Linked DNA regions of Prochlorococcus marinus str. MIT 0917. The protein of the gene in region 1 interacts with the protein of each later gene in a pairwise test. Links are inferred from orthologs where the notes say so. Each region holds a gene or a part of one and is shown on either strand. Other genes may lie near its edges.

Region 1 (7,749 bases):
GCAAAAGCAACATTTTCTCCTGAAGCAAGTTCATTTGCTTCGTAGATCTTGTCAATATCAGTTATGCCCATTTCATTCAATCTTTTTATATTTCCCTCTTTTGTATAGTCAGCCCATTCTGATGTTTGAGCTATTGCGGGATCATAAACAAGTTGTCCTTGAAAATGTCCTCCAAGTGCCCTCATGGCAGCTGCTGAAATAACTCCTTCAGGAGCAGCACCAATACCCATTAGGCAATGCGTACCAGTCCCCTCAAAGCCGCATGCTATTGCCGCCTGGACATCTCCATCTGAGATAGGCTGAATTCTGGCACCAGTAGCTCTGATTTCAGAAACCAAATTTTTATGTCTAGCTCTATCCATAACAACAATGGTTAAATCACTTATTGCTATACCTAGACAGTCACTCAAGATTTTTATATTTTCTGTAGGAGTTTTTCTGATATCAACTTTGCCTTTAGCGGCTGGTGGAGCAGCTAATTTATTCATATAAAAATCTGGAGCATTGAATAATCCACCCCTATCTGAAGCTGCTAATACAGCCATCGAACCACGCTGGCTGTTGGCACATAAATTTGTCCCTTCACAAGGATCTACCGCAAAATCAACTCCAGGACCTGTTCCTGATCCAACTTCTTCTCCGATATAAAGCATTGGAGCTTCATCTCTTTCTCCTTCTCCAATAACGATCCTTCCTTGCATCTGAATCGTTCCCATTCTTTTTCGCATTGCCTCCACGGCAGCGGCATCAGCCTCATCTTTTTGACCCAAACCAGTCAATTGAGCCGAAGCAATTGCAGCTTGCTCAACTACTTCAAGAATTTCTTGGACGAGAGTACGATCCACTTTTTGCAGCTAGGTAAAGAAATTTACGCCTTAAGGCAGACAATATTGTAAGTAATTGAGGGCATTGAAAAATGCTCAGAAAAAAGTACTCACAAAAAACTTATTATCTGTTGATAAGCAATAATTACTGTATCAGTGCATGGTCACACTAGAACTTGTGACCATGAATTAATAGACTCTCTGCCACAAGACAAAAAACAATGAACCAATCAATTTCCTCAGCAATTTTTTCTGAACACCGTCCAGTCCAAATAATCCCTTCAGTCTTGCCAGCAGACTGGGCAAACATGGGGCAATGCGTAAAAGAGCTTGAATTGGCGGGTGTAGACAGAATTCAATTTGATGTAATGGATGGGAACTTCGTTCCAAATCTCACATTCGGTCCTGAAATGATTTCCGCATGCCGAAAGTATTGCAAAGTTCCATTTGAGACTCAGTTAATGGTTAGTCAATACAATTGTGAAACCATGCTTGAGGGATATGTAGAAGCAAGTAAGGGTTCAAACGGAGAGCCAGGAGTTGTAATTGCTCATGCTGAAGCTAATGTTCACCTTCATCGAATTCTTGGCAGGATTCGTCAACTAGGAGGGTCTCCCTCCGTAGCCATTAATCCTCATACTCCAATGGAAATGGTCAAGGATGTGCTTGATATGGTTGATCACGTTCTAGTAATGACTGTTAACCCTGGATTTGGCGGGCAAGCTTATATTCCAACAATGCTCAGCAAAATCACTAAATTAAGAAAACTAATTATAGAAAATGGATACAATGTTGATATAGAAGTTGATGGAGGAATAAAAGCAGATTGGTCATTATCTCAATGCTGCGCTGCAGGGGCAAATTGTTTCATAGCAGGAAGCGGTATGTTTGCTTATCCAACACTTAAAGAAGGTTGTGAGGCACTAAGGAAAGTAGCTAATGATGCACAGAATGGAATAATTATAGAAAAATAGCTAGTTAAATATTAATTACTATGTACCAAAAAACCAACCATAACTGTGCAAACCAACTCCAAGAAGGTTAACTCCAATATAGCAAACAATAATAACAAAAAAGCCTGCTATAGCAAGCAATGCAGGCTTTTTCCCCTGCCATCCCTTTGTTAGCCTAGTATGCAAATAAGCCGCATAAACCAACCAACATATCAAAGCCCAGGTTTCTTTAGGGTCCCAACTCCACCAACTACCCCAAGCTTCATTAGCCCAAACAGCACCGCTAATAAGACCTACTGTAAGCAACAAAAAACCAGCCGTTATTGATCTATAACTTAAAGAGTCAAGTTGCTCAGCATTTGTAAATTCAACCGGATCTATTGAATTTAGGTTCCCATTTCTGTCATCAAGATATAGCTCAGAAATTCGCCTAAACGAACCAGACCCAAATGAGCTATTACGGATATTCAATTGCTTTGTTCCATCAACAAGAAAGACACCAAAAGACAAAATCGAACCTATTAGTAATGCAGCGTAAGAACACATAATTACACTCACATGCATTACCAACCAACTAGACCTAAGTGCTGGAACTAAAGGAGCAGAAGTTTGCAAATTCTCAGGTAAAACAAAACTAGCAAAACCTATTGAAAGTAATGAGATAGGAGTCGCCACCGCAGAAACTATTGGGGAGCGCCATGATCTTTCAACGAAAAGTTGAGTCAAGGTACAACCCCAAGTCAAAAAACAAAGAGACTCATAGAGATTACTAATTGGGAAATGTCCCGATTGCCACCATCTCAGAATCAATTGACTAGTTAGAAAAAGGTTGGAAATTGCGACTAAAAATCTAGCTTTTGAGGAATCACGGCTACCAGCAACTGACCAAAACGAGATAGGCAATGCAATTAATAAGGAAAGAAAGGCTACAAACCCAAGAGAAACAACGGGGTCAAAAGGAAAATTATTTGACTGAAAATCAAGCATTGATAAAAGCAACTAGAGATTATTTAGAAAGATCAGGTCATTTGCTTGCCTGTTTTAACAAGAAACTTCCTCCTAACATAGACAAAAAGACAGGAGACCAAGCAGCAAAGAAAGGATTTATTATTCCTTTGACTCCAAGAGAACTAAAACTAAAACTCAAAATGTAATAGATAAGTATCAAAATAATACTTAACCCGAAACTTTGACTTCGGCCCCCTCCTTTTTTTTGCATTACACCAAAACTACAACCAATCAAAGCAAAAACTGAACAAGCTATTGGTAAAGTAAATTTTTCTTGAATTCTTACTTTCATTCTTCTTGCTTCTTTAATATTGCCACTACTTCGATATAACTCCAAAGCCGTATTCGCTTCTCCTAAATTCATATCATTAGCATCTTTTGGCAGTTGAGCAATATTTGTAAGTTCAGTACCTAATGGATATAAAAAACTCAAGAATTTTGTTCTTGTATTACTTCCGTCAGGACTAAGTGTCAAAATATCTCCTTCAAAAAACTCCCAATTATTTTTATCACTATTCCAAATTCCTTTTTTTGCCTTGAGCATTTGAGTGAAGCCCAATTTTGAAAAATCAATTACTGTGACATCCAACATTTGCCCATCAATAAATTTCCAAGCATAAAAAAGGTGAGTAACTCCTCTTTTTTTATAGCTTGAATATGGATCTAAAATTTCTCCTTTCTTTGAAAAGATAATATCTTCTCCCTGTTCATTTGTAAAAGATTTACCTAAGGAATTTGCTAACATGATTTCAGCATTTTTATTTGTACTTGGAACAATATTATTATTAAAAATGAAGGTCAAATATGACATAAATATCGATAAGATTAAGCCAGGTAAAATCAGTCTATATATTGATATACCAATACTTTTCAATGCCTTTATTTCACTATTATCATTTAGACTTCCATAAGCTAATAAGGTTGAAAGTAACATTGCCATAGGGAAAGAAATAACAATAAAACTAGGTAATTTTAGCAATAGAATCTGAACAGCAACAGAGAAAGGTAGACCAATCTCAACTATTTTTCTAATCAAATCAAAAATAACTCCTACCGAAAGAGATACGACGGTAAAAGCGGCTATTGAAAACAATAAAGGAGGTAGTAATTCAAAAAGTATCCATCTATCTAACAACGGAATTATTTTGCATTTCCTTTCTAGTAAATTTTGAACTCTAGATAATAAAAATATGTTATTAAACATAGCTTAATCGAATGAATTACCAAGATAACTCTGTTTAACAACCTCATTCCTTGTTAGTTGATCTGAAGATCCGTCTGCAAGAATTTCACCTTGATTAAGGATATAAGATCTTTCGGTTATAGCCAATGTTGCTCTAACATTGTGATCAGTAATTAATATACCTATATTCTTATTTTTTAACTTCTTAATTAAATTCTGTAGATCATTAATAGCTATAGGATCAATTCCTGCAAAAGGCTCGTCTAAAAGTAAAAATTTCGGCCCCAAACGTCCTACAGCTAACGCTCTTGCTACTTCACATCTGCGTCTTTCTCCACCGGAAAGTTGATGTCCCAAGCGATCAAGGAAAGAGACCAAATTAAATTCCTCAATCAATTCTTCACGTTTTTTCCTAAAAAGAGAAATTGATAACTTAGCTTGAGAAAGCGCAATATCCAAATTCTCAATAACTGTAAGATTTCTAAAAACACTTGGTTCTTGAGGTAAATAACCTATTCCTAATTGAACTCTTTTTGTCATCGAAAAATTTTCAATACTATTTCCATCCAAGTAGATATTGCCTTTATTTGGCTTAATCAGACCCACGATCATATTAAAAGTACTAGTTTTACCCGCACCGTTTGGCCCCAAAAGTCCAACGACCTCCCCAGGGTTAACATTTAAATTAACGTTTTTTACAATATTTTTATTGGATAAAGTTAAGTACAAACTCTCAATAAGTAGAGTCATTTCAATAGAACCTATCAGGTAGAAGCTTATACATAAGAATTATTCGATAATAAACTATAGATCTCATATATGAGGTTAATCAACAATTCTCTCAACCCAATATAAGTAGAACATCTCTGAATCATGAAAGGAGTTCTCAAATTTTGAATCAGCAATTACACTAAATTTTTCAAAGTAAAGAGGGACATCACCTGGCTCCAAATTCTTAATAGATGATCGATTACTTAAAAGTAGTAATAATTTATTTACATTAGGAAATTTATCTAAATATAATTGAACTTCATCAAATGTTTTTGTATTACTCCTGTCTAATATAAGTCGATTAGCCCACTGAGCATAACTTCCATATCCATTCAATTCAGGCAAGTAGAATTCTCTATCAAGATATCCCGAAACTGTAGCCACTTCAACATCTCTAGTTGCAAATATTGGAAAATCCTCCCATCCTTTATTCTGAATATATTGAGCAGTTTCCTTTCCACTAGAATACGGTACCCGAAAGTCATTGATAACCATATGAATCCCAACAACAAAATGTATAGTTAAACAAATGGTAAGTAATCTAGGGAAATGAAATAAATTACCTTTAGTGAATAAATTTTGGTGATTAGAAAATATAAATTGCTGATCTTGATTAGCTAGTGCCAACCATACTGAAGTAATAATCAATAGAAAATAATATCCATAATGTCTTGATCCATCACCCAAAAATAAAAAATAGTTGAAAAGAAACAAAAATATAATACCGCTAAAAAAATAAATTAATGCTGGACGATAAGATTTAATAAAGGTGACTGTACTAATAAGCAAAATCAAAGTAATTAAAGCACATAAAACTAAATCAAACGATCTACTTGAATTAGGAATAATAAGCATATAACCTCCAAAAACCTGTCCTATCACTCTAAGAAAATGACGTAAATCAATAAAAGAAGAAAGTAACTTAACTGAATCTCTTACTTGAAGAAGACTAAAAGCTCCAAAACACAATAGCGCAGAAGAGATAGTGATACTAGAAGTTAAATCTATAATCCAATTTTTGTTGCTTTTATAATTTTTTCGTTGATTAGGATTTAAGAACCAATCTAAAACTAGAGTCATTCCAATAGCAAATGCTAATGACCAGGACAAAGCTTGAGTATTAGCCAAAAGGCCAATACACAAAGAGAATGGTATGTAAGTTTTCTCTTTTAAATGATAAATAGAACAAAAAATAAATATTATTAATTCTGCTATAACATAATGACGACACACAATAAAATATTCCCAAAAAGGAAAATATCCAAAAGTAAATATGGCTTTAGTAGTTAGATCAAAAGGACTAAATCTCCAAAAAATTATAATTGCTAAACTACCTAAAAACCAATGCATCAGTTGCATGCTTATGGGTGTACTAGTAATATTTTTCGAAAAATAAATTAATAATGACCAGAGGATAGGATGTCCGGATGGTGCGTTATTTTTCCATAAATCTATTAAATTATCACTTTGCCAAGCCACTAGCCATCCTTGCATCTCATCCCTCCAAAGAGCATGATTAAATGCACCAAATAGACCTATGATTATAAATAAAACAGGTAAAAATATCTCATAAAAGTGCTGATCAGGTAATTTTATTTTATTGATTCTTTTAAATTCCATTTTTGATTTATGCAGAATGTCTATCTTTATAATTTGGATTGATGAAATTGAACCTAAGCAAAAAAGGATAACTAGAAAAATAATATGAAATCATCGCACTTTAAATTGCAAAACTGTAAGAGACTTAACAAAATTTTCAAAGGAAACTGAGAACGGGCACGCTGCAACCAGAAAGGTCTTTACCAATTTGTAGAAATTTCAATCTCATTGAAACGCATTTAGAAAGCCCTTCAATATCTAATCCAAAATTACCTAAATGAAATCTTTTTAATCTACCCAATGCTTCTCCGTAAAGTATCGTCGCTCCATTTAGATTGCTATTTTCTAGATGAACTTGCGCAACAGCTACTTGCAATATTCCCTGTATCAACTGCCTTTCAACCCCACCAGTCTCATGCCATATCTCTTCAAAAACATCGTGAGATTTGTACCACTGGCAAGAATTAAATAATTTCATTCCTATTTCAAAACGATAATCATTTATAAATAAATCATCTTGTTTATCTACAAAAGTCATTATTTTTTCAAATTTTTCTTTGCATTAATTTTTCTCAGTCTTATAGATTCAGGAGTAACTTCCAACATCTCCCCTGGTCCAATGTATTCAAGAGCTCTTTCTAATGTCATTTCAATTGGGGATTGCAATTGATCTAACTCATCTGCACCAGCTGATCTCATGTTGGTAAGTTGTTTAGCTTTGCAAATATTTAATTCAAGATCTTGTGGGCGATTATTCTCTCCAATAATCATTCCTTTATAAACTTTAGCTCCAGGAGTAATAAAAAATTGTCCACGGTCTTCTGCATTTTTTAAGGAATAGAAAGTAGCTACACCCTCTTCAAATGAAATAAGGACTCCATTTCTCCTTTGTTCAAAATCTCCTACAGATGGCCTGTATTCAAAAAAAGAATGACTCATAATGCCTTCACCTCTTGTTGAACGAATAAACTCACCCCTAAATCCAATTAGGCCTCTTGATGGGATAACAAATTCAAGTTGAGTTCGATGATCAGTGCCCGTTTCCATATTTTGCATTTCACCTTTTCTAACCCCAAGGCTTTCAATACAAGCGCCAATAGAAGCCTCAGGAACATCAAGGACTAGGGTCTCAACCGGTTCGCATTTAATTTCATCAATTGTTCTAAAAATGACTTGTGGTTGAGAAACTTGAAATTCATACCCCTCTCTTCGCATTGTCTCTATAAGAATTCCTAGATGTAACTCTCCTCTCCCACTAACAGAAAAACGATCAGGTGAATCTGTATCCTCGACTCTTAATGCAACATTCGTAAGAAGCTCTTTTTTTAAACGATCCTTCAACTGACGACTGGTTACAAACTTTCCCTCTTTCCCAGCAAATGGAGAATCGTTTACAACAAAAGTCATCTGC
Region 2 (7,205 bases), 1.4 Mb from region 1 along the record:
TTTGATTGACCAATAACTTTTTTTTCTAAGTCTTGTTCTAAATTTAAAAGTTTTTGTCTTTCACCTGATAAAACTTTGCTAACAGGAATTCCTGTCCATCTTGAAACAACATCAGCTATGTCTTCTGGGTCAACTTGCTCTATTAGCAAGGAATTTCCATATTCATTATCTTCTTGAATAGAAGCTTCTATTCCTTTTATTCTTTCTTTGATTTGAAAAAGTTGTTCATATTTCAGTCTTTCTACTTCTTCGAAATCACCAGAGATTTCAGCTTCTCTTGTTAAATTTTTTAGTTCTTCAGCTCTTATTTTTAGTTCTTTTAATTCAGCTGTTTTCTCAATCTGATCTTGCCATTTTTGTTTGATCTGAGCTAGCTCGTATAGTAGCAATTCTTTCTGTTCTTCAAGATTATTTATAGTCTCTAGTGTTGTCTCTTTGTTTGCCTTTTGGATTGAAGACTCCAAATGATTGATCTGAGATTCTTTCTCTTCTATGATTTTTGGTTTTGATGCAGATTCGATTTTTACTTGAGCTGAAGCCTCGTCAATTAAATCAATAGCTTTATCAGGTAGGCATCTATCACTTATATATCTATGAGATAAGCGATTTGCTGTACTTAGCGCTTCATCAGTAATAGTAACTCCATGATGAAACTCATAATTTTCTTTAAGTCCTTTTAGAATTTTTAAGCTTAAATCTAAGCTAGGCTCTTTGATTGATACTTGCTGAAATCGTCTATCAAGTGCAAGATCTTTTTCGATCGTACGTCTATAATTATCTGGAGTCGTAGCGCCAATACAGCGTAAGTCCCCACTAGCTAATAACGGTTTTAATAGACTGCCAGCATCGTTATTTGATCTGTCTTTGCTTACAATCGAGTGCAATTCGTCTATAAATAGGATTACTCCTTTTTCGTTATTGCTTATTTCACTTAACAATGATCTGAATCGTTCTTCAAATTGCCCTCTGAACTTAGCTCCAGCTATTAATGCGCCGATATCAAGTGAAATTAGTCTTAAACCTTGAAGAGAATCAGGAAGTTCGTTGGCTACTATTTTTTGAGCTAATAATTCTGCGACTGCTGTTTTACCAACACCTGGAGCACCAATAAGTACGGGATTATTTTTGCCTCTTCGAGATAAAACTTTTGTAATTGCTTTGATTTCCGACTCTCTGCCGATCACAGGGTCTAATTTCCCATTGGCAGCTTCGGCAGTAAGGTCTTTACAGTATAAATCCAATGCACTTGGCGTTTCATTAAGTTTTAAAGGTTCTTCTTTTGATGTGATCTCTTCTTTAATGATTGGAGCAAGTGGCTCGGGGTCAGGATTTTTTAAAGTTTTTTTGGTAGATACAGAAGTTCTTGGAATTTTTTGTGGTCTATTTTCTATTTGTTGAGTGGTAGTTCTTTTTGATTGTTTAAATGATTTAGGTGCTGGTAGTCGTCTCAATTCCGCTTCAAGAATTTCACTAGGGAGACCTGCTTGACAAAAAAGATCTTCTCCTAAGCGATTGTCTCTACCAATTGCGACAAGGATATGAGATATCTCTATTTGATTAGATCCCCATCGAGAGCGAAAATCATCAGCTGTTTCAAGAAGAATTTCTAAATCTTCTCCAATAAATAAGTCTGATTGGTTGTTTATGGGAAGTTCAGCGATAAAATTTTCTAAAAGTTCATTTATTTCTTCATGGTTTACAGGTAAGGAATCGGTATATTTCAAAAATTTTCTATTTCTAAAAAGAACTTGGATAAGATGTTCAACATCTAAATTCTGATGTCGCCACCTTCTGGCTGATTGTTCAGCTATTAGTAAAAGACTCCAAGCTTCATCGCTAAAAGAATCTGGTTCTGTAGTTAGGCTTCCATTCATTTTCGATCAATTTTGATTCAAAGTGGTCATTTGCCTTCTGAATTTTGATTGAGACCTTTTTATCGATATGTGTATTTCTTGTTAAGACAAATTTGATTGATTAGGTCTTGGAAAGCAAGCTAGATTAGCAATTCAGGAACACATAGGAATAATGTAGTTCATAAGATCTAAAATTCATCTTAAATTCGTGGCTGACTCTCTAGAACTAGTAATCGATACCATTATGGCCCGAGAAGTTTTGGATTCTCGTGGCAATCCAACTGTAGAGGCTGAAGTGCTTTTAGAAGGAGGGGCTATTGGACGTTCGATTGTTCCAAGTGGCGCAAGCACTGGAGCCCATGAGGCTCATGAATTAAGAGATGGTGGTAAACGTTATCTTGGTAAAGGAGTTATCAAGGCTGTTGGTCATATAGAAGAAACTATTGCTCCTGCTCTATGTGGCCTTTCTGCTTTAGATCAAGCCACAGTTGATTCGGTAATGAAACAACTCGATGATACAGACAATAAATCAAATCTTGGTGCAAATTCAATTCTTGCTGTAAGCATGGCAACAGCAAGAGCGGCGGCTAATGGATTGGGTTTGCCTTTGTATAGGTATTTAGGTGGACCAATGTCATCTTTATTGCCAGTGCCATTGATGAACGTCATTAACGGAGGAGAACATGCTGCAAATAATTTAGATTTTCAGGAATTTATGTTGGTTCCTCATGGTGCTGAAAGCTTCAGAGAAGCATTAAGAATGGGAGCTGAGGTTTTTCATACGCTTAAAGATTTATTGATTCAGAAAGGTTTATCAACAGCTGTGGGTGATGAAGGAGGATTTGCTCCAAATCTTGAAAGTAATAAAGCTGCAGGTGACCTTTTAATGCAAGCAATTGAACAGGCTGGATTTATCCCAGGGGAGCAAATCTCTTTAGCTTTGGATGTTGCAAGTACGGAATTTTATAAGGAAGGGCAATATTTTTATGGTGGGAATTCCTATTCCAGCGAGCAAATGGTTGAGGAATTGGCTGGGTTAGTTAATTCATTCCCAATCATTTCTATTGAAGATGGATTAGCTGAAGATGATTGGGATGGTTGGAGCTTGCTTACGAAAAGACTTGGCAAAAATGTGCAATTAGTTGGAGATGATTTATTTGTCACAAACACACTTCGTTTACAAAGAGGCATTGATGAGAATATTGCAAATTCAATATTAATTAAGGTTAATCAAATAGGTTCTCTTACAGAAACACTTGAAGCTATAGAGCTTGCATCAAGGTCAAGTTATACAACTGTCATAAGTCATAGAAGCGGAGAAACTGAAGATACAACTATTGCTGATTTGTCAGTAGCAACTAAATCTGGTCAAATTAAAACAGGGTCATTGAGTCGGAGTGAAAGAGTCGCGAAATATAATCAATTACTTCGTATTGAGGATGAATTAGGTAGTCAAGCCACATATGCTGGACTTGTTGGATTGGGACCACGAGGAAGTTATCAGAGCTAATTGTCACTTTTAAAGCTTTTACTTCCTTGAAAATTATCTAAACGACTTTCGCTTCTCATCTTAAATTTTAATTTAATCCAGCTTAGAGCTATTGGAAATCCAATAGTTACTGGTATGAGAAATAAAAAAGGTCTATTCGTTGAAGCTAGTAAAGCTGAGGATATTGCAAGTGAGCCCAGAAGAACAGAATTACTTAGTGATTGTTGAGCATTAATCATTCTTCTGAGTTGTCTGTCCGATTCACCCATTCTCACTTGAAGTTGCAAGTCGCCCTGTTCTAGTCTTTCTAAATTTTCATCCAAGCGTTTTGGTAGCCCAACAGCTTTACTACCTATTTCAGAAACTTGTCTTCCTAATTCATTAAATAAGTCATTAGAGTCTTGATTTTTTGAAGTCATTAGAGGGAGAAGGAATGGTTTTGCTATTGCTATTAAGTTAAATTCAGGGTCTAAATATCTTCCGACTCCTTCAAAAGTTGATAATGCTCTAAAAACAAAAATCAACTCAATTGGTATTCTAAAGGGTTTCCCATAAGCCAGTTCAGATATATCCCCAGAAAGCTTTTCTATGATTTGAGAATCAAATGGAGGAGTGAGGGCTTCATTTAACATTATTCTTATTAACCTTCTTACTGGACCTACTTCGATATCTTTTTCTATTAATCCAGCTATTTGCAGTTCTTTAACCAGTCCACTAACGTCTCTTAGAGCTGCGGCTTTGATCATTGAATTGAGCCTGCCTCTAATACGCTCAGAGACAAAACCCATCATCCCAAAATCATAGTAAATAAGAGAACCACCCCTGGAAACAGCTAGATTGCCAGGATGAGGATCAGCATGGAAAAAACCGTAATTAACCAATTGTTTTAAATAACTTGTAGCTCCAATTTTTGCGATTAAACTAGTATCAATATCATTACTTTTTAGAGATTTAATATCATTTATCTTGATTCCTGGTAAATACTCCAAACATAAAACTTTACTTGTGCTTAACTCCCAGAATACACTTGGGATTAAAATATTTGAGTCGTCTATAAATTGTTGTTTAAATCTTGCAGCATATTGAGCTTCAATTCGAAAATCTAGTTCTCTGATTAAGACTCTTTTAGACTCCTTTGCGATACCTACCCAGTCATTACCTCTGCTTAGAGACTTTATTCTTTGCACAACTTTTGCAACTTGATTCATTACATCTAAGTCAAGTCTGAAAAATTTTTCTATGTCTGGTCTTTGGACTTTGAAAATAACATTTTTTCCATCAATTAATCTAGCTTTATGAACTTGAGCAAGAGATGCAGAGCCAATTGGTATTTGATCAATACTTATGATTTTTTTATATGAATTACGAAGCTGCTTTTTTAAGATATTTTGAATTTTTTCAAATTCAAAAGGTGGAACTCTATCTTGAAGCGAGCTAAGCTCGTTTACCCATGCAGATGGAATAACATCAGCTCTTGCTGATAAAAGTTGGCCTAATTTTATAAATGCTGAACCTAGATTAACTAATTCTTTTGTAAGCCATTTTGCCCTTAAAGTATTTCTTTTTTCTCTTCTTTTAGAATTATATCCTTTTAAATAAGTCCATTTTTTAGAATCAAACCATAAATAGAAAAGTAAACCTAGTAATATTGTCCAAATCCTAAGGGCTCTTGAAAATCTTTTTAGTTGACTAGCTATAAATATCAATTTTACCCCTCAATATCTTTATTGATTTCGATAACCTTTGATCTGAGATTATCTATTTGTATTTGAATTAAATCTTCTTTGCTTACGCGTTCCTTAGAACTTTTATCTTTTGATGCATTAGCCTTTTTTTCTAGACGTTCGGATTCTTCAATAACCTCTTCTTTGAATTTAGACCATTCATTTTGGAGCTTTTGAGGTAATTCCTCAGTAATTTCAGTGAATTCTTGGGCAGAATTGATCACGTTCTCAGTTATTCGAGCTGCTATTCGGTTTATAGCTGCTTTGAGGAGTATTTCTGAATCACTCAATGATCTAATTATTCAGCTTTCACTTTAGAAGATACAGGGTTTTTTGTGTCTTCAGATTGAAACTGGATATATGCAGATTTGCTCTTAATCAATTAAATCTATTTAGAAGATTGTTTGTTATCGCTCAACCTAGAATATTTTCATTAGAGTTGAAGAATACAAACATTTGATTTGATTTGGGGTAAAAGTCTAATCTATTAACCCAAGTGATCTCAAAACACCCTTTCTCTTTTTGAAAGGGAGCAAAACCTAACTAAGAGATTTTCCATTGGAAACTATTGAAACTGATGTTGTCATAGTTGGTGGTGGCCCTGCTGGTTGCAGTTGTGCGCTTTACACTTCCCGAGCAGACTTAAGAACAGTAATTCTTGATAAAAACCCAGATGTAGGTGCGCTAGCGATAACACATCAAATTGCTAATTATCCAGGTGTTTCTAGTGAGATGAGTGGAGAGGCCTTGTTGAAATTGATGAGAGATCAAGCTACTCAGTATGGTGCTGATTATCGCAGAGCTCAAGTTTTTGGAATTGATGCTAGTGGTGACTGGAAAACTATTTACACTCCAGAGGGGACTTTTAAAGCAAAAGCACTTGTCGTTGCCAGTGGTGCCATGGGAAGGCCAGCTTCATTTAAAGGTGAGGCTGAATTCTTGGGTAAAGGAGTAAGTTATTGCGCTACTTGTGATGGGGCTTTTTATAGAGATCGTGAAGTCGCGGTTGTTGGAATTAATAAAGAGGCGATTGAAGAAGCAAATGTTCTTACAAAATTTGCTTCAAAAGTTCATTGGATAACATCTAATGATCCAAAATCAGATGATCATCATGCGCAAGATCTGCTATCAAAACCAAATGTGAACCATTGGAGTAAGACGAGGTTAATGCAGATTGAAGGTAATGATTCTGGGGTAACAGGTATTAAGGTTAAGAACCGTTCAATTGATACTCAGCAAGAAGTAGCACTCGATGGCGTTTTTGTTTATATGAGCGGTTCAAAGCCTATTACCGACTTTCTTGGTGAACAGGTTGCTTTTAAGGAGGATGGTGGAGTTTTGGTAGATGACTTTATGTCGACAACAGTTGAAGGGGTTTGGGCGATTGGCGACATCAGAAATACTCCATTTAAACAAGCTGTTGTTGCAGCATCGGATGGATGCATAGCCGCTATGGCGATAGATAGATATTTAAATAGTAGGAAATCAATTCGTGTAGATTGGGTTCATGCTTAATTGGCACAATTAACAAATATTTTAAAGAGGAGTTGCTTCAGAAACATATGCCACACCACCGTAGTAACTAAGAACATTGTTTATATTTTCTCGTATTTTGTCGATTATCTCTTGCTCACAAAAAATAATGACGTGTGCATTTGATCCAAATCCAGTGAATTCCATGTCTTCTGTGACAATTCTTTCTGGACCTCTTCCCGTGGCATGTTTCATAACCGTATAGCCAGGTACTTCAGCTTTTTCTAATGCTGAGAGCACATCATTTAGTTCTCTTTCACTAAAAATTAAGTCGAGTCTTTTCATGAAATTGACTTATCCAATTGAAGGGATCATTGTGTTTACTAAGCCCATATATACTGGTATTCCTATGATTATGTTAAAAGGAAAAGTTAATCCAAGAGTGGTCGAAATGTAATAACTAGGTCGTGCTTCAGGAACAGTCATTCTCATTGCTGTCGGTACAGCTAAATATGAAGCACTAGCGCAAAGAACTACAAATAATAGAGCATTGCCTGGATTTAAATTTAGGAATCTAGCTACTACTGATCCTAGTACTGCATTAACTATTGGCATAAATATTGAAAACATAATGAGAAAGGCCCCAGTCTTATTAAGACGAGCGAG

What was found.
Region 2: the proteins of rpe (region 1) and eno interact in binary tests that used the Escherichia coli proteins (3 or more experiments, as listed by UniProt). The link is inferred for Prochlorococcus marinus str. MIT 0917 from one-to-one orthologs.

What each region holds. Positions count from the first base shown.
Region 1 is NZ_CP114784.1:175,397-183,145, reverse strand. The notes cover bases 149-2,921. They hold rpe (ribulose-phosphate 3-epimerase), read left to right. Parts: upstream 149-1,045; coding sequence 1,046-1,798; downstream 1,799-2,921. Other genes in these bases: O5637_RS00940 (LptF/LptG family permease), read right to left, coding at 2,802-2,921; ccsB (c-type cytochrome biogenesis protein CcsB), read right to left, coding at 1,817-2,764; glpX (class II fructose-bisphosphatase), read right to left, coding at 149-845. Also shown: more of glpX, read right to left, coding at 1-148; more of O5637_RS00940, read right to left, coding at 2,922-3,989; lptB (LPS export ABC transporter ATP-binding protein), read right to left, coding at 3,993-4,718; O5637_RS00930 (hypothetical protein), read right to left, coding at 4,794-6,359; O5637_RS00925 (DUF309 domain-containing protein), read right to left, coding at 6,496-6,876; translational GTPase TypA, read right to left, coding at 6,876-7,749. UniProt on the Escherichia coli protein: Catalyzes the reversible epimerization of D-ribulose 5-phosphate to D-xylulose 5-phosphate.
Region 2 is NZ_CP114784.1:1,603,755-1,610,959, forward strand. The notes cover bases 1,300-4,212. They hold eno (phosphopyruvate hydratase), read left to right. Parts: upstream 1,300-2,061; coding sequence 2,062-3,363; downstream 3,364-4,212. Other genes in these bases: O5637_RS08925 (ATP-dependent Clp protease ATP-binding subunit), read right to left, coding at 1,300-1,874; O5637_RS08935 (ABC1 kinase family protein), read right to left, coding at 3,360-4,212. Also shown: more of O5637_RS08925, read right to left, coding at 1-1,299; more of O5637_RS08935, read right to left, coding at 4,213-5,048; O5637_RS08940 (hypothetical protein), read right to left, coding at 5,051-5,356; O5637_RS08945 (NAD(P)/FAD-dependent oxidoreductase), read left to right, coding at 5,625-6,581; O5637_RS08950 (P-II family nitrogen regulator), read right to left, coding at 6,603-6,884; O5637_RS08955 (sodium-dependent bicarbonate transport family permease), read right to left, coding at 6,894-7,205. UniProt on the Escherichia coli protein: Catalyzes the reversible conversion of 2-phosphoglycerate (2-PG) into phosphoenolpyruvate (PEP). It is essential for the degradation of carbohydrates via glycolysis.